4 regions of the Pseudomonas sp. ZL2 genome follow, and region 2 is predicted to be linked to each of the others. Evidence: riboswitches for the same ligand, from Rfam matches in the RefSeq annotation. Region 2 holds a riboswitch; each other region holds the start of a gene.
What was found. A riboswitch is a leader RNA that binds a small molecule or an ion and turns the genes downstream of it on or off. The one in region 2 is predicted to bind cobalamin.
Positions count from the first base shown of each region.

Region 1: another riboswitch for cobalamin. It lies ahead of cobW (cobalamin biosynthesis protein CobW); the one in region 2 lies ahead of ABM562_RS14255 ((2Fe-2S) ferredoxin domain-containing protein).
Region 3: another riboswitch for cobalamin. It lies ahead of ABM562_RS17880 (TonB-dependent receptor); the one in region 2 lies ahead of ABM562_RS14255 ((2Fe-2S) ferredoxin domain-containing protein).
Region 4: another riboswitch for cobalamin. It lies ahead of cobO (cob(I)yrinic acid a,c-diamide adenosyltransferase); the one in region 2 lies ahead of ABM562_RS14255 ((2Fe-2S) ferredoxin domain-containing protein).

Region 1 covers NZ_JBGOGX010000010.1:91,916-96,204, forward strand. The annotation lists gene cobN (cobaltochelatase subunit CobN) at 1-1,481, opposite strand, end outside; gene cobW (cobalamin biosynthesis protein CobW) at 1,485-2,552, opposite strand; cobalamin riboswitch at 2,649-2,847, opposite strand; cobalamin riboswitch at 2,907-3,134, shown strand; gene ABM562_RS10875 (CbtB domain-containing protein) at 3,233-3,418, shown strand; gene ABM562_RS10880 (CbtA family protein) at 3,430-4,122, shown strand; gene ABM562_RS10885 (cobalamin biosynthesis protein) at 4,127-4,289, shown strand, end outside.
Region 2 covers NZ_JBGOGX010000017.1:47,002-51,290, forward strand. The annotation lists gene ctlX (citrulline utilization hydrolase CtlX) at 1-244, opposite strand, end outside; gene ABM562_RS14250 (ABC transporter substrate-binding protein) at 378-1,310, opposite strand; gene ABM562_RS14255 ((2Fe-2S) ferredoxin domain-containing protein) at 1,307-1,693, opposite strand; cobalamin riboswitch at 1,800-2,003, opposite strand; gene ABM562_RS14260 (sigma-54-dependent Fis family transcriptional regulator) at 2,009-3,820, opposite strand; gene ABM562_RS14265 (ABC transporter ATP-binding protein) at 4,065-4,289, shown strand, end outside.
Region 3 covers NZ_JBGOGX010000027.1:19,175-23,463, reverse strand. The annotation lists gene lpxO (lipid A hydroxylase LpxO) at 1-11, shown strand, start outside; gene ABM562_RS17890 (carboxymuconolactone decarboxylase family protein) at 205-549, shown strand; gene ABM562_RS17885 (GNAT family N-acetyltransferase) at 645-1,202, shown strand; cobalamin riboswitch at 1,375-1,580, shown strand; gene ABM562_RS17880 (TonB-dependent receptor) at 1,690-3,831, shown strand; gene ABM562_RS17875 (LysR substrate-binding domain-containing protein) at 3,943-4,289, opposite strand, start outside.
Region 4 covers NZ_JBGOGX010000028.1:45,947-50,235, forward strand. The annotation lists gene ABM562_RS18265 (O-methyltransferase) at 1-192, shown strand, start outside; gene ABM562_RS18270 (PQQ-dependent sugar dehydrogenase) at 271-1,587, opposite strand; gene ABM562_RS18275 (hypothetical protein) at 1,656-2,234, opposite strand; cobalamin riboswitch at 2,382-2,604, shown strand; gene cobO (cob(I)yrinic acid a,c-diamide adenosyltransferase) at 2,770-3,381, shown strand; gene ABM562_RS18285 (cobyrinate a,c-diamide synthase) at 3,378-4,289, shown strand, end outside.

The DNA.
Region 1 (4,289 bases), on a different contig from region 2:
GCGATCATCATCCGCCCGCTGCGGAACATCGGGTCCTGGCTCGGCTCGCCCCAGCGTTCGCGCACGGCTATCTGGTTGGCCTCGGGCAAGGCGGCAAACGCCGCCAGGTAATCGTCCAGGGCCATGCTCTGCATGCACGGACGCAGGTCGAGGCTGTCCAGGTCATTGCTGACGCCACCGAGCAAGGCCTGGATCAGCGCCGTACCGCTGGCGGGCAAGGGGGCCAGGGGATAGCCCTGCGCCTGCAAGGCGCGCAGGATATTCAGCGCCGCGGCCGGGGTGTCGAGCCCCACGCCATTGCCGATGCGGCCATCGCGGGTCGGGTAGTTGGCCAGGATCAGCGCCACACGCTTCTGTGCGTTGGGTAGCTGCGCCAGGTCACACCAGCGCCGCGCCAGCTCGGCGACAAAGTCCATGCGCTCGGGCTGGGCGCGGTAGCAGACCACGTCGGACTGGCTGCGCTCGCTGCGCCAGGCCAGGTCCTTGAAGCTGATCGGCCGGGTGATGATGCGCCCGTCCAGCTCCGGCAAGGCGATGTGCATGGCCAGGTCGCGGGCACCCAGGCCCTGCTCGCTGGCCTGCCAGGCCGGCTCGTTGTCCTGGGCGCAGATCGCCTGCAACACCGGGATATCGCGGCGAAACGGCCGCAGGTGCGGCTGCTCGGGGCTCGACTGGGCAAAGCCTGTGGTGTTGATGATCAGTGCAGCGTCGACCTGGTCCAGCCAGTCCTCGACCTGCTGCAGGCAACCGGCCTCCTTGAGGCTGGCCACGGCAATCGGCAAGGGGTTGAGCCCGGCCAGCTGCAAACGCTCGCAGAATGTATCGATGAAGGCGGTGTTGGCCGCCTGCAGGTGCGAGCGATAGAACAGGATCGGCACCACCGGCTGCTCGACCTGCCACTCGCCGAACCAGTCCTCCAGCGCCGCAGCCGCCTTGCGCGGGTGATACACCGCAGTACGCGGCAGTTGTTGCGGCTCGCTCCAGGAGTAGGCGCAATTCAAGTGCTGGCTGGCGAGGCAGTTGAACAGGTTCAGGGCATTGGCCTTGCCGCCCTGGCGCAGAAAGTGCCAGAGCCGTTCGGCCTGCTCGGCCGGCACCGTGCTGAGGCTGGTCAGCTCCGGGTCCGGACGGTCGTCGCCCGGCACCAGGATCAGTTGTACACCACGGGCGGCCAGCTCCAGCAGCTGTTCCACACCATAGCGCCAGTAGCCGACGCCACCGTGCAGCGACACCAGGATGACCTTGGCATGGCGCAGCACCTGGTCGACATACAGGTCGACCGAGGCGTGATTCTGTACCTGCATCGGGTTGGCCAGACGCAGGCTGGGGAAATCCTCGGGCAACTGCTGGGCGGTTTCGGCCAGCAGCGCCAGGTGCGAGTCACCGCTGCAGAGGATTACCAGCTCGGCCGGGGTCTGGCCGAGGTCGGCAATGCTGTCGTCCGGTACAAAACCACCGGGCTGGGTCCGCAGCAGGTGCATCGGTCAAGCGCCCAGGGCGGCGCGCAGGCTCGCTTCCAGTTGTGCCGCATCCAGTTCCTGGCCAATCAGCACCAGGCGCGTGGTGCGCGGCTCTTCGCTGCGCCAGGCGCGGTCGAAGTGCTTGTCGAAACGGGTGCCCACGCCTTGGATCAGCAGGCGCATCGGCTTGCCCGGGATAGCGGCAAAGCCCTTGACCCGCAGGATGCCGTGCTGCACGACCAACTGGGTCAGGGCATCGAGCAGCAGGCTTTCGTCGGCTTGCGGCAGCTCGATGGAGATCGAGTCGAAGGCGTCGTGATCATGGTCGTCGTGATCGTCACCGTCGTGGTGCGAATCGTGGTGGGTGCGGCGGCCATCGATATGCGCCTCGGATTCGGCGCCCAGGCCCAGCAGCACGTCCAGCGGCAGACGGCCGCTGCTGGCTTCGATCACCTTCACCGCCGGTGGCAGCTCTTCTACGACTTCGGCCCGCACCTTGGCCAGGTCGTCGGCAGCGATCAGGTCGGCCTTGTTCAGGACCACCAGGTCGGCGCTGGCCAACTGGTCGGCGAACAGCTCGTGCAGCGGCGATTCGTGGTCCAGGTTGGGGTCGAGCTTGCGTTGGGCATCGACCTGGTCCGGGTAGGCGGCAAAGGTGCCGGCGGCGACGGCCGGGCTGTCGACCACGGTGATCACCGCATCGACCGTGCAGGCGTTACGAATCTCTGGCCACTGGAAGGCTTGCACCAGGGGCTTGGGCAGGGCCAGGCCGCTGGTTTCGATGAGGATATGGTCGAGGTCGCCGCGACGGGCCACCAATTCGCGCATCACCGGGAAGAACTCTTCCTGCACGGTGCAGCACAGGCAGCCGTTGGCCAGCTCATAGACGCGGCCGTTGGCCTCTTCTTCGCTGCAACCGATGCTGCACTGCTTGAGGATTTCGCCGTCGATGCCCAGCTCGCCAAACTCGTTGACGATCACCGCGATGCGCCGCCCCTGGGCGTTGTCGAGCATATGCCGCAGCAACGTGGTCTTGCCCGAGCCGAGGAAGCCGGTAACGATGGTGACGGGGAGTTTGGCCAGTGTTTTCATGTCGATGCCCTTGGCAGGATGGCGGGCATGCGGGACGAGCGCCAAAGGTGTCACGCACCTGGCCTGTTCGCCACCGGATCACCCCGCCCGGTTGAATGTCGGAAACTGTCCGAGGCAGGTCTCCTGGCTTGCATTGCACCGGCGCCAGGGCCAGTCGAACGACGCCTTCCCGCACGCGGTGCAGTGGCTGTGTCGAACGCTTCAATGCTTACAGTTGCGGGGGCAGCCGCGGCTTCAACCGCGTTCCCGTCTTAGCTTCGGCCAGCGCCGAAGAACCTCGAAGCGGCTAGGCTACGCAGTGCCCGGTGAGCGGTCAACTGCTGTCACGATTGACGCCTGCCCGCGCCCGTGATTTGCTAACGCCATTCGTTTGGGTGCCCCTTGAGGGTGAAACTGGGAAACCGGTGCGTCATACACTTCTTTATTTGGTGTACGACAAGTCCGGTGCTGCCCCCGCAACGGTAAGTGAGAAAAGCGTCAGAACCACTGTGCCCGCTGCCTGGCATGGGAAGGTGACGCCTGTGGTGTGGCCAGCTGCCAACCCTCACCAGCCCGGAGACCGGCCCGACGCTTGACCGAACAAACCCGCGGTGGGCGGGCGCTGTTACACCCCCTGGGCGATCCTCGTGCAGGGGTTGGCTGCGCTTGCCTGTTGCCGACAACACCAAGAGGAAAGCGCCATGCGTACCAGTACCGCCAGTAATGAAGCCGTTACCCCTTCAAGCCTCAGCCAGCGCCTGCTGGTTGCTGTCGGCGCCTCGCTGCTGGGCCTGTGCCTGGTCTACTTCGCCGGTTTCTCGCACATCGAAGCGGTGCATAACGCCGCCCACGATACCCGCCACAGCGCCGCCTTCCCTTGCCACTGAGTGCTGCCCCGATGATCAAGCGTATCGCCAGTACTGCAGGCTTTACCGGCCTGCTGGCCGCCCTGCTGCTGACCCTGCTGCAAAGCTTCTGGGTCGCGCCGCTGATTCTCCAGGCGGAAACCTATGAAAGCGCCGCGCCTGCGGTCGAGGCGCCCCATGAACATGCGGCCGGTACCGCCGAGCATCATCACGACAGCGAAGCCTGGTCGCCGGAAGACGGCTGGCAGCGGGTGCTGTCGACCACCGGCGGCAACCTGGTGGTGGCGGTCGGTTTCGCCCTGATCCTCGCCGCGCTCTACACCCTGCGCGCACCGAAGACCGTGATCAGCGGCGCGCTCTGGGGCCTGGGCGGCTTTGCCGTGTTCTGCCTGGCGCCGACCCTGGGCCTGCCCCCGGAGCTGCCGGGTACTGCTGCCGCCGACCTGGCCCAGCGCCAAGCCTGGTGGGTCGGCACGGCTGCCGCCACCGCCGTCGGTCTGGCCTTGATCGTGTTCGCCCACAACTGGCTGCTGAAGATAGTCGGTGCAGTGTTGCTGGTGGTGCCTCACGTGATTGGCGCGCCGCAGCCTGAAGTCCACCAGATGCTCGCCCCAGAAGCCCTGGAAGCCGAGTTCAAGGTCGCTTCGCTGCTGACCAACGCCGCGTTCTGGCTGGCCCTGGGCCTGATCAGTGCCTGGCTGTATCGCCGTTCGAGCCAGGCCTGAACGGATGCAGCTGTACCTCGGCCTGGGTTGCCGTCGCGGCTGCCCGGCCGACGCCCTGAGCGACCTGCTCACGCGTACCCTGCTCGCCCATGACCTGCCGCCCGGCGCGGTCATGGGCCTAGCCAGCATCGACCTCAAGCACGACGAACCCGGCCTGCATGAACTGG
Region 2 (4,289 bases):
TGCTCCACCAGTTGTTGGGGAAAATCGAGTCAGGGGTGTGCGGCGCCGGGGTGTCCTGCACCACCAGCACTTCGACGCCGTGCTGGCGCAGGGTGTCGACGTAACCATCGAACTCTTCCAGCGCTTTCTGCTGTGCCTGCTCCGGCTCGAGCAGGGCTTGCTGGAAACGGTTGTTGAGGGCGGTATCCGGGTTGAAGGCGAACCGCGCCGGGCGGATCATCAAGACTGTATTTGTTGTTTGCATCGAGGCACGCATCCGGGGTTGGCTGTGTGCTTATTGTCGACGTGATCAATGATAAATCCCGGCTGAAGCGCGTTGGGCGCTCAGCCGGTAAAGCTGAAATAGTGGGTTTGACAGCGGAATCTGCTGTGATGACTCAAGGTGGGTCTTGCTTGAAGGCGCGCAGCTGCCGCGCCAGGCTCAGCGCGGTGCTGGCGCTGTGTTCGCCGGCAAGGATGTGGGTGAAGGGCAGGTCGATCAGGCGATTGTTGCGCACGGCTTGCAAGTGCGAGAGCGCCGGGTGCTTGCGCAGGTAAGCGCGCTTGCCGGCGGCGGGCGACCACACTGCATCGGCAAGGATGATTACGTCGGGGTCGGCGCGCAGCAGGCTTTCGGCATCGACCGTGACCCGGTTCAGCTCGACCTCGGCGTAAAGGTTGCGGCCGCCCGCCGCGTCGATCAGTTGGGTGATGAAGCCGCGCTTGCCTTCGCTGTGCAGGCCGTTGACCTCGCTGTCGAGGTAGAACACCGACAGCGGCTGCCCGTGCCCGGCGATGGCTTTAGCAGCGGCCAGATCCTGGCGCTGGCGGGCGATCAGGTGGCTGGCCTGGGCGTCGCGCTGCAACAGGCGGCCGAGGACACGCAGGTCTTGTTCAACGGCGGCAAAGCCGTTTTCGGTCGCTGGCGCGCAGGCGTTCTCCAGCAGGTAAGTGCCGATGCCGTTGGCTTTCAAGGTCGTGCGCAGGGCTACGCCGTCGCTGTCGCGAAAGGCACTGGCAAAACCGCCGACCAGCAGGTCGTAACCCTGGGCATAGACGACCTCGGTTGCCGGGTAGCGGCGTGACAGCAGGGGGACGCCGCGATAGCGTCCGCTGGCCAGGGCTTGCGGGTCGTCATCGATATAGCTGACCGCGGCCAGGGTTGGGCCGGCTTCAAGGGCCAGCAGCAGGTCGGCGGCGTGCTGGTTGAGGGCCAGGATGCGTTGTGGACGGTCATGTGGCAGTTGCCAGGTCTGCCCGCAGTTTTGATAGTCCAGGGCCAGGGCGCTGCTGCTCAACACGGCCAGCAAGCTGGCGCCGAACCACCTCATGACACCTGGCCATTGAGCAGCAGATCGGGCACCGGCTGGCCCTCGATCAGGTGTTCGCGCACCAGCCGTTGCGCGTCTTCGGCGTTGGCTACCCGGTACCAGCAACGGTCCGGATACACCGTCAGCACTGGGCCGAGGTTGCAGGGGAACTGGCAATGGCTGCGGGTCAGCAGCACGCCGTCAGTGGTTTCGATACGGTTGGCCACCAGCAGCTCGCGGCGCAGGACTTTCCACAGCGGCAGGGCACCGCGTTGCACGCAGCGAGGGCCGGTGCAGAGCATCACGTGGCGGGTATGCTCGGGGATCTGCGACCACTCGGGCTTGCTCTGGATTTCATCTTCGGCGACGCGGCCGCGGCGACGCTTGGGGGTTGTTGCTGTCATGGACTTCTCGAAAAACATTCGCGAAGCGCACAGGAGGGCCCCAGCCAACACGCGCCAGGCAGCCGGCTCGTGCCCGCCCTCCGCAGGTTTGCCTAAATGACTGCGTGCAGTCGTGGGGCTTCAGGCCGGTCTCCGGGCTTGCGAGGCTTGAAGCCATTCGCCTTCCCATGCCTGTGGGCACAGTGGCGGGTTGAATGCTTCACTCGCTTACCGTTGCGGGGGCAGCGCCGGACTGGTCGATAACGACGCACCGGCTTCCCGTTTCACCTGACGCACGGCGGCGGCAGGCACCTGAAACTGGCAGGCATCTGACCATCAGCCCAGGCGTTCGTCAACTGTACCGGCCTGGCCCTGGGCGTGCAGGCGCTTGTACAGGGTGGTGCGGCTGATGCCCAGGGCCCGGGCCAGGGCCGAGATATTGCCGTTGAGGCCTTGCAGGCGCTGGCCGAGGTCGTCGGCGCTAGCTGGTGGCGGCAACACGGGGGGCTGCGGCCTGGAGGCGGGCAGATCGGCAAAGAAACTGTCCGGCAGGTGCTCCACAGCAATCGGCCGCCCGCCCGCCAGCGCCAGTGCGACCTGGAGCACGCTGGCCAGCTGGCGCAGGTTGCCCGGCCAGGGGTGCTGGAGCAGCAGTTCCAGCACCTTGCCGGGCAGTTGCGTCGGCGCCCCGGGCTCGCGGTGCTGCTGGTGGAGCTGTTCGATCAGGGCCAGGCGGTCGCTGCGTTCGCGCAAGGGCGGCAGCATCAGGCTGAGACCGGCGATGCGGTAGTACAGGTCCTGGCGAAAGTGGCCCAGTCGTACTTGGTCGGCGAGGTTCTGGTTGGTCGCCGAGACCACGCGGATATCCACCGGGATCGGTTCACCACTGCCCAATGGCTGGATGTTGCGGGTCTGCAGAAAACGCAGCAGGCGTGCCTGGGTCGGCAGCGGCATGTCACCGATTTCATCGAGAAACAGGATGCCCCGGTCGGCCTTGCGGATCAGGCCGATGTTGCCCTTGTGATGGGCGCCGGTGAATGCGCCTTTCTCGTAGCCGAACAGCTCCGACTCGACCAGCTCGGCCGGAATCGCTGCGCAGTTCACCGCAATCAACGGCTGGCCGGCGCGGCTGCTGGCGCGGTGCAGGGCATTGACGAAGACTTCCTTGCCAGCTCCGGTTTCGCCCTCGATCAATAGCGGAATGTCCTTTTCCAGCAACAACCCGGCCTGGTGCAGGGCCTTGTCGATACGCGGGTCGCAGGTGGTTTGCGCATGGCTGACCGGTGTGGCCCGCGGGGCTTGGGTGGGGGCATGCAACAGGCAATGAAAACGGTTGCGCCCGGTCACCTGCACGGCGAACGGTTGCTCTGCGCTGTGGCCGAGCAGTTGCACCAGGGGCGTCCTGAACAACTGCTCCAGGTTCAGTTGCAACGGATTCTGGCCGAGCAAACTGTCGGCCCGGCGATTGGCCGCCAGCACCCGGCCCTGGTCATCGAACACCAGCAGCCCGGCCCATTGGCTGTCGAGGTTGTTGGCGCCGGTATTGAAGCTCAGTTGCCGGTAATCCCCGGCAAAGCGCGCCAGGATCAGGCGGTTCTCCAGGCTCTGGCTCATCATCCGCACCAGGCCCTGGGTTTGCGCCGTCGGCAGGTAGCTGTCGCTGGACACATCGAGTACGCCGATCAACTGGCGCTCGGCGTCGAACAAGGGGGCGGCGGCGCTGGCCATGAAGCGGTTGAGCTTGAGGAAGTGCTCATCCTGGCTGACATGCACCGCCTCGCCGGTAGCCAGGGCGGTGCCGATGGCATTGGTGCCCACCCCTTGTTCCCGCCAGCAGGCGCCGGCGACAAAGCCGTGGCGCTGGCGCGGGTCGATAAAGCGGCGGGTGCCCCAGGCATCGAGCAACTGGCCCTGATGGTCGCTGAGCATGATCAGGTAACTGGAGTTGCCGAGCAGGTGCGCGTATTGCGGCAGCACCTCGTCGCGGGTGGTGCCCAGCAGTGAATGCTCGCGTTCGAGCAGTTCGCTGACCTGGGCGGCGGATGCTTCGCCGAACTGCGGTTGTGACTGGTGATCCAGGCCGTAGGCGCGGCAGCGCTGCCAGGAGGCCTGGATCAGTTGCGCATGGGCGCTGGTGGATGCGGCCATGGGCCCGTCCTCTGCCGGCGGCAGTGTTGTTGTTTTTGTCTGATCCAGTGTTGTTCAGTCCTGTTCATTGTCAATGCCGCGGCTGTTCAACTGTGCAGCGAAGGCTGTTCATTTCTGTTCAGGTGTGAACCCCGGCCATTGGTAAATTCGTTGAAATGCTTTTGCCGGCAAAGGCTTGGCAACTGCTGGCACGAATCTGGCTCTGCCTTGTGCGCCTGCTCGATAACAACAAGAAGGCCGCGCCATGTCGCTCACGCTCGAACATGTCAGCCGTACCGTGGATAACCAGGTGTGCATCGACGATGCCTGCCTGAGCTTCGAGCCCGGCTCGTTCAATGTGCTGCTCGGCCGCACCCTGGCCGGCAAGACCAGCCTCATGCGCCTGATGGCCGGGCTTGATCGGCCGGACCATGGCCGGGTGCTGATGAATGGCGAAGATGTCACCGGCCGCCCGGTGCGCCAGCGCAAT
Region 3 (4,289 bases), on a different contig from region 2:
TCTATATCTGACTCAGACCGCTATCGCTGGCAAGCCAGCTCCCACAGGTTCAGTGCATGCTTTCTCTGTGGGAGCTGGCTTGCCAGCGATGAGACCCTCTCCCTCCCAAAGTCTTGCCTTTCCCCGACCATCGACCAACGGCGCCCTGCCGCAAAAAAAACTAACGTCACTGTTCTAGTTGCCAACCACACCAAGGTGAAGACAATGAGCATGATGGACTGGGATGCCTACCGTAATCAGTTGATGGGCGGCATCGGCGATCTCAAGCAACTCTCTCCCGACACGGTTAACGGTTACATGACCGCCAGTGGCGCCGGAGCCAGGACCAACCACCTGGACGCCAAGACCCGTGAGCTGATTTCCCTGGCCGTGGCAGTCAGCACCCGCTGTGACGGCTGCATCGCCGTGCACTCGGCCCAGGCGGTCAAGCAAGGCGCGACCCGCGAAGAAATCGCCGAAGCCCTGGGCGTGGCCGTGGCCATGAACGCCGGGGCGGCGCTGGTGTATTCGGCGCGGGCACTGGATGCCGTGGGCAAGGCTGGGCTGTAACCTCTCCCTCACGTGAGCGCGCGGTCGCGCCGCGCCTCACCCACTTCCTGGCGTTTTCGCATAAGCTAGCGGGCGAACCGTTTTCAGGAACCGCCATGATCCACATCCGCCCCATGACCGCCGCCGACTTCGAGCTTTTCTGGCCGACCTTCCAGGGCATTGTCAGCGCCCGCGAAACCTATGCCTTCGACCCGGCCATGAGCCAGGAGCAAGCCCGCCAGCTGTGGCTGGAAGCGCCGCTGCGAACCCTGGTGGCCGAAGAGGATGGCGTGCTGCTCGGCTCCTACTTCCTCAAGGCCAATGCCGCCGGCCCCGGCAACCATGTCAGCAATTGCGGCTACATGGTCTGCGACGCCGCCCGTGGGCGCGGTGTCGCCAGGTTGATGTGCGAGCACTCGCAGCAGCTGGCCCGGGAGCTGGGTTTTCTGGCCATGCAGTTCAACTCGGTGGTGTCGAGCAACGAGGTCGCGGTGGCCTTGTGGCAGAAGCTTGGCTTTGCCATCGTCGGGCGTTTGCCCAATGCCTACCGGCATGCGCGCCTGGGGCTGGTGGACAGCCTGGTGATGTACAAGTGGCTGGAAGAGCCGAAGCAGCCAATGCTGATCGGGCGCAAGAATATCGAGGCGGTGGTGTCGCGCAAGCGCGGGCGTTGAGACGTCGCTGTCTGAGCTGGACTCATCGCTGGCAAGCCAGCTCCCACAGCTACGGTGCACACCGAACCCTGTGGGAGCCGGCTTGCCGGCGATGCTGTTGACCTAGAAGCGCCACCCAAAAACTGATCTGCTCAGATACGCAAGCCGTTGACTGCAAAGGTTTTCGGTGTTCAGATGCGCGCCAGTTTCAGGTGTCCTGCGCCGCCGTGCGCAGGGTGAAACGGGAAGCCGGTGCGTCATGCAAATGACCAGTCCGGCGCTGCCCCCGCAACGGTAAGCGAGCGAAGCCTTCGAAACACCACTGTGCCTCGGCATGGGAAGGTGAAGGCCTTCACGACCCTCGCAAGCCCGGAGACCGGCCTGAAGCTTCTGTTTGGCAACCCCGCGGTGGGCGGGCGCAGGCCGGTTGGCGTCCGCCTGCGCGTGCGCCATGCCTCCATGCGTTGTTCCCTCCGGGATTCATTCTTCCTGTTGACTGTGGAACGACATGTCCCGAAATTCCAAGCTTCATACCCTGGCGGCCAATGCCCTGGCCCCCTGCCTGGCATTCTCCGTGCCGGCTTTCGCCGAAGACACCAGCCCCTCTGCCCTGGCCCTGCCCTCGACGGCCATCACCAGCAGCAGCGACAACCAAACCATCAGCCTGGCCACCCCGCTGCCGACCGGCTCGCGCCTGGACCTCAGTGCCATGGACACCCCGGCCAGCACCAGCAGCCTCGCCAGCGAGGTCATCGACGGGCGCAACAACCTCACCGTGCAGGACGCCGTGACCCGCTCGCCGGGCATCACCTCGGTCGCCACCCCGGGCAACGGCAATACGGCGCTGTCGGCCCGCGGCTTCAGCGGCCACGGCTCGGTGATGACCCTGTTCGACGGCTCGCGCATGTACACCGGCGCCGGTACCCAGAGCTTCCCGGTCGACCCGTGGATGGTCGAGCGCATCGACGTGATCCGTGGCCCGGCCTCGGTGCTGTACGGCGAAGGCGCCACGGGTGCGGTGATCAACGTGATTCCGAAAAAACCTTTTACCGGCGAGATCCGTAACCACCTGCGCCTGGGCTATGGTTCCTACGACCGCCAGCAACTGGGCCTGGACAGCGGCGGCTCGCTGAGCGAGCGGCTGAGCTACCGGGTGACCCTCAACCGCCAGGAAAGCAACGGTTGGGTCGACCGCGGCGACTCGAAGAACCTGGCCATGAGCGCCGCCCTGCGCTTCGATGCCAGCGACGACCTGAGCTTCACCCTCGCCCACGAGCGCGGCGATGCCGACCCGATGAACTACTTCGGCACGCCGCTGATCGACGGCCATTATCGCGACAGCCTGCGCAAGAAAAACTACAACCTCAAGGATTCGGCCCAGCACTACCACGACGAGTGGACCCGCTTTAACACCGACTGGGCCATCAGCGATTCGATCAGCGCCAGCAACCAGCTGTACTACATCAAGAGCCGCCGGCACTGGCGCAACGCCGAGGACTACACCTGGAACAGCGGCGTCGGCCAGCTTGAGCGCGGCAGCTACCTGGAGATCAAGCACGACCAGGAACAGGTCGGCGACCGCCAGAGCTTCACCTTCGACCATTCGCTGTTTGGCCTGGCCAGCAAAACCGTGGTCGGCGCCGAGTACAACCGCATCCGTTTCGGCATCGACAGCAACTCGCCGTACAACGACATCGGCGGCGATTTCATCGACCCGTGGCAGCCGGCGCCGGGCTACTTCCACAGCGCCAGCCCGACCCGCCCGCAAACCGACAGCACCACCCGCACCTTCGCCCTGTTCGCCGAGAACCGCACCCAGCTGTCGGAGCGCTGGTCGCTGGTCACCGGCATTCGTCGCGACCAGAACCACATCGACCGCAACAACCTGGTCAACGACACCCGCACTGACCGCAGCCTCAACGGCGGCAACTGGCGCGCCGGGCTGGTGTTCGCAGTCAACGACGAGCTGAGTCTGTACGGCCAGTACTCCACCAGTGAAGATGGCGTCAGCGACCTGGTGACCTTGAGCCCGAGCCAACAGAAGTTCGACCTGACCGAAGCCAAGCAGACCGAGTTCGGCCTCAAGCAGCTGTTCTGGGATGGCCGTGGCGAGTGGACCCTGGCGGCCTATCACATCGTCAAGAAGAAGCTGTTGGTCGACAACCCCGACACCCACCAGAAGGAACAGGCCGGGCAGCAGACCTCCGATGGCCTGGAAGCGACCCTGGAGCTGGCCCTGGCCAACCAGTGGCATGTCTCGGCCAACGCCTCGGTGGTGCGCGCCAAGTACGACGATTTCGACCAGACGGTGGGCGGGCAAACCGTTTCCCGTGCTGGCAATCGCCCAAGCAACGTACCGCGGCGGACCGCCAACCTGTGGGTCAGCAAAGGCTTCAGCCACAACGTAGACGCCGGCATGGGCCTGCGTTATGTCGATGAGCGCTATGCCAACACCGCCAACTCCCAGAGCGTGCCGGGCTTTACCGTGGTCGATGCCAACCTGGGCTGGCAGGTGCTGCCGGATGTGCGTCTGGGCCTGCAGCTGAACAACCTGCTCGACCGGCGTTATGCGGCCACTGCGCACAGTGGCGAGCAGTGGCTGATGGGTGAGCCGCGGTCGTATTTTGCGACGGTGGATTACACGTTCTGAGGTGAACCGGGGCTGCGTTGCAGCCCATCGCCGGCAACGCCGGCTCCCACAATGGGCCTGTGTACACCGGGCCTGTGGGAGCTGGCCTTGCCAGCGATGAGGCCGGCCCTGTCAACCTAGCTCAGGCAAGCTATAGCGCTCGGCAAAATACTGGCGAAAAAACTCCACCGCCACCCGCACCTTGGCCGAACTGGCCAGCGGCGAGGTATACACCGCCCAGATGTCCGCCGGCTGGTGATACTCCGCCAGCACCTGCACCAGGCGCCCATCGGCCAGGCTGTCGTGCACATCCCACCACGAGCGCAGCAAAATTCCTCGCCCATCCAGGCACCACTGGTGCGCCACTTCACCATGGTTGCTCGACAGGCTGCCGGTCACCCGCACGCTCTCCTCGCCCCCCGGCCCTTCCAGCTGCCACACGCCAAACGGGTGGTCACGCTCCTTGATCACCAGGCAAT
Region 4 (4,289 bases), on a different contig from region 2:
CGCTTGCTGCGGGTTGGCGGGCTGGTGCTGTTCGACAACACCTTGTGGAGCGGGCGGGTGCTGCAGGGAACGCCGGACAGCGAAGACACCCGGGCGATCCAGGCATTGAACCTCACACTCAAGGATGACCCGCGGGTGGACCTGTCGATGCTGCCGATTGGCGATGGCTTGACCCTGTGCCGCAAGCGCTGAGAGGGCGCAGGGTATTGGTGCATGTGATCTGTGTGGGAGCCGGCCTTGCCGGCGATGGGCCGCATAGCGGCCCCCAGGTCACTTGGCCTTGCTCACCCGCCAGATCTTGTTGCCCACATCATCAGCCACCAGCAACCCTCCGCGCCGGTCGTTGATCACCCCGACCGGGCGGCCCATGGCCTTGCCCTCGTCATTGAGGAACCCGGTCAGCAGGTCAATTGGCTTGCCTGCAGGTTTGCCTGCGGTGCTGAACGGCACAAAGATCACTTTGTAGCCGCTGTGCGGCTTGCGGTTCCATGAGCCATGCTGGCCGATGAATGCGCCTTGCTCGAAAGGCGCCGGTAGCAGGCCCTGCTCGGCAAAGGTCAGGCCCAGCGACGCCGTGTGCGGCCCCACTGCATAGTCCGGCGCAATGGCGCTGGCTACCAGGTTCGGATCAGAAGGGTTGACCCGCTGATCGACGTGCTGGCCGTAGTAGCTGTAGGGCCAGCCGTAGAAGCCGCCATCCTTGACCGAGGTAATGTAGTCGGGCACCAGGTCGCTGCCGATCTCGTCGCGCTCGTTGACGGCGGTCCACAGCTGGCCGGTATGGGGTTCCCAGGCCAGGCCGTTGGGGTTGCGCAGGCCGGAGGCGAATATGCGCTGCTGGCCGCTGGCCGGGTCGATTTCCCAGATCGCCGCACGGCCTTTTTCCTGGTCCATGCCGTTCTCGCCGACATTGCTGTTGGAGCCGACAGTGACGTAGAGCTTCTTGCCGTCACGGCTGGCGATCACGTTCTTGGTCCAGTGATGGTTCAGTGTGCCGCCCGGCAAATCAGCCACCGGCGTACCCGGGCCCTTGATCGAGGTGGCGCCGGATTCGTAATGAAAGCGCAGCAGGCGATCGGTGTCGGCGACGTAGAAGTCGTTGCCAACCAGGGCCATGCCAAACGGAGAATTGAGGTTTTCGATAAAGGTCGTGCGGGTTTCCGCGACGCCGTCATGGTCGCTGTCGCGCAGCAGGCTGATGCGGTTGGCGCTGGGGACGCCGGCGCCGGCGCGGTCCATGACCTTGCCCATCACCCAGCCGCGAATGCCCTTGCCGTCATCGGGCTTGGGCGGGGCATTGGTTTCGGCCACCAGGATATCGCCATTGGGCAGGGCGTAGAGCCAGCGCGGGTGGTCCAGGCCTTCGGCAAAGGCCGCCACCTGAGTGCCGGGCGCGGCCTTGGGCGTCATACCCCGGGGCCAGCCGATGGCCGGGGCGATGTTGACGGTGGGAATCAGGGTCTTGTTGGGTTCGGGCAATTGCGGCGACGGGCCGACCCCGTCGCTGACCTCCAGGCGCGCGTTCTCGCCGCACCCGCTTAATCCCGCAGTCACTGCCAGCAGCAGTGCAATCCGGCTGATGCCCATGTCGTTTCCCTCGCGATGATGGCCGCTATTGCCAGTAGAGGCGGATCAGGCGCGGGAGGTTCCCTGGTTCAGGCCTGCTTGAGCAGCAACGCCACCCCGGGGTGGTACTGGCCGGCTTCGTTGTGCAGCTTGCGGTAGGCGTAGGGGAAGTACCAGGCAATGGCGCAGGCGTTGTGCTTTTGCAGGTCGTCGACCAGGTCCTGTAGTTCTTCGGGGCTGGCGTGCTGGCCGGCTTTCCAGGGGCTGGCGAACAGCGCGGCGACCTTGAGCTGGCTGGGCGCGGCAACCTGGCGTGCGGCATACACGGTTTCGGCCAGGGCATTGTTCAGGTCCAGCCTGGCAATTTTCGGCCAGCGCTGGCTGGCTTGCAGGTAGGCGGCTTCTTCGCGGTTGGCGATGTACAGGTCGCAGCGACCTTCACGATCACCGTCATCGCGCTGCTTCTTGCTCTGATGCTGCTGCAGGGTCACCAGCTCGGCTTGCCAGGCGGCGGCCGAAAGCAGGCCGAGGTTGGCTTGGGCACCGTGCCAGTAGGGCGCATCGCCATCACCGAGGGTGTGGTTGAAGCGGTCGATGCAATCGACCCAGCGCTCCAGGGCGGGGCGCAGGAATTCCAGGCGCGCATTGTTGATGATCAGGCCTTGCATGCTGCTCTCCCTTATAGTTGTGATCGAGTACAGCCGAGGTATGGCTATTTGATATCACTGAAGTCAGTGTTGCACAAGATGTCAAAGGCGCCATTGATCCAGGCCAGTTCAGCGCCTTTCATTGACGCTCCGGGTGCAACCCTCTAACCTTCGCGACTTGTTTCAGGTGCTCTGCAGGCGATGGCCTGGCAGGGTGAAACAGGGAAGCCGGTGGGCGCGCAAGGCGCGCGAATCCGGCGCTGCCCCCGCAACGGTAGGTGAGTCAAGGCCGCGCAGGGCCACTGGGTGTTCGACCCGGGAAGGCGCACGGTCCCGGGTGTTCATGGCCCCGCTCACAAGCCCGGAGACCGGCCTGTTACAGCCAACGGCATCACGGAGGGTGATGCGCGGTTCCTCCGGCCTGTGCCGTAGCCCTGCGCGTTTTCCGTCTGCCATATCCATTCATTTGTCACGCCGTTCCTCGCCGCGAACCCTGAGCAGCCATAGACTGCTACGCTCGTTGCGGGTCGGCCGACAGTGGTTTGCGGAGAACCTCATGACTGAATCCACCGAGCGCGACGAACGCCACCTGGCGCGTATGCAGCGCAAGAAGGCCGTCATCGACGAGCGCATCGCCAATTCGCCTAACGAATGCGGCTTGCTGCTGGTGCTCACCGGCAATGGCAAGGGCAAGAGCAGTTCGGCCTTCGGCATGCTCGCCCGGGCCATGGGCCATGGCATGCAGTGCGGCGTGGTGCAGTTCATCAAGGGCCGCAACAGCACCGGCGAAGAGCTGTTCTTCCGACGCTTCCCGGAACAGGTGCGCTACCACGTGATGGGCGAGGGCTTTACCTGGGAAACCCAGGACCGCCAGCGCGATATCGCTGCTGCCGAAGCCGCCTGGGCAGTGTCGCGGCAGATGCTTCAGGACCCGTCGATCGCCTTCGTGGTGCTCGATGAGCTGAACATCGCCCTCAAGCACGGTTACCTCGATCTGGACCAGGTCCTCAGCGACTTGCAGGCGCGCCCGCCGATGCAGCACGTGATCGTCACCGGTCGTGCGGCCAAGGATGAAATGATCGAACTGGCCGACACCGTCACCGAAATGGGCATGATCAAGCACGCCTTCCAGGCCGGTATCCGCGCCCAGAAGGGCGTCGAGCTATGAGGGATGCGCGCCATTGCCCGGCGGTATTGATCGCCGCACCGGCTTCCGGCCAGGGCAAGACCACGGTGACCGCCGCTCTGGCGCGCCTGCATCGCAACCAGGGGCGCAAGGTCCGCGTATTCAAGTGTGGCCCGGACTTTCTCGACCCGATGATTCTCGAGCGCGCCAGCGGTGCGCCGGTGTATCAGCTCGACCTGTGGATGGTCGGCGAGCAGGAAAGCCGCCGTCTGTTATGGGAAGCGGCGGCTGAGGCCGACCTGATCCTGATCGAAGGGGTCATGGGGCTGTTCGATGGCACGCCATCGAGCGCCGACCTCGCTCGTCATTTTGGTGTGCCGGTGCTGGCGGTGATCGATGGCACGGCCATGGCCCAGACCTTCGGTGCCCTGGCCCTGGGCCTGGCGCGCTATCAGCCGGACCTGCCGTTTGCCGGGGTGCTGGCCAACCGCGTCGGTACCCTGCGCCACGCTCAATTGCTCGAAGGCAGCCTGACCGAAGGGCTGCGCTGGTACGGCGGGCTGTCGCGAGAAACCGGCATCGAACTGCCGAGCCGCCACCTGGGCCTGGTCCAGGCCAGTGAACTGAACGACCTCGAAGCACGCCTGGATGCAGCTGCAGCCGCCCTGGGCGCCAGTTGCGATGCGGCTTTGCCGCCGGCGGTGAGTTTCGCCGCGCCGACCGAGCTTGTGAGCGAGCCCTTGCTGCAAGGTGTGCGCATCGCGGTCGCCCGCGACGAAGCCTTTGCCTTCACCTATGGCGCCAACCTCGACCTGCTGCGGGCCATGGGCGCGGAGCTGGCGTTCTTCTCGCCGCTGCATGACGTGAGTTTGCCGCAGGCCGACAGCCTGTACCTGCCCGGTGGTTACCCGGAGCTGCATCACCAGGCCCTGGCGGCCAACTCGCCGATG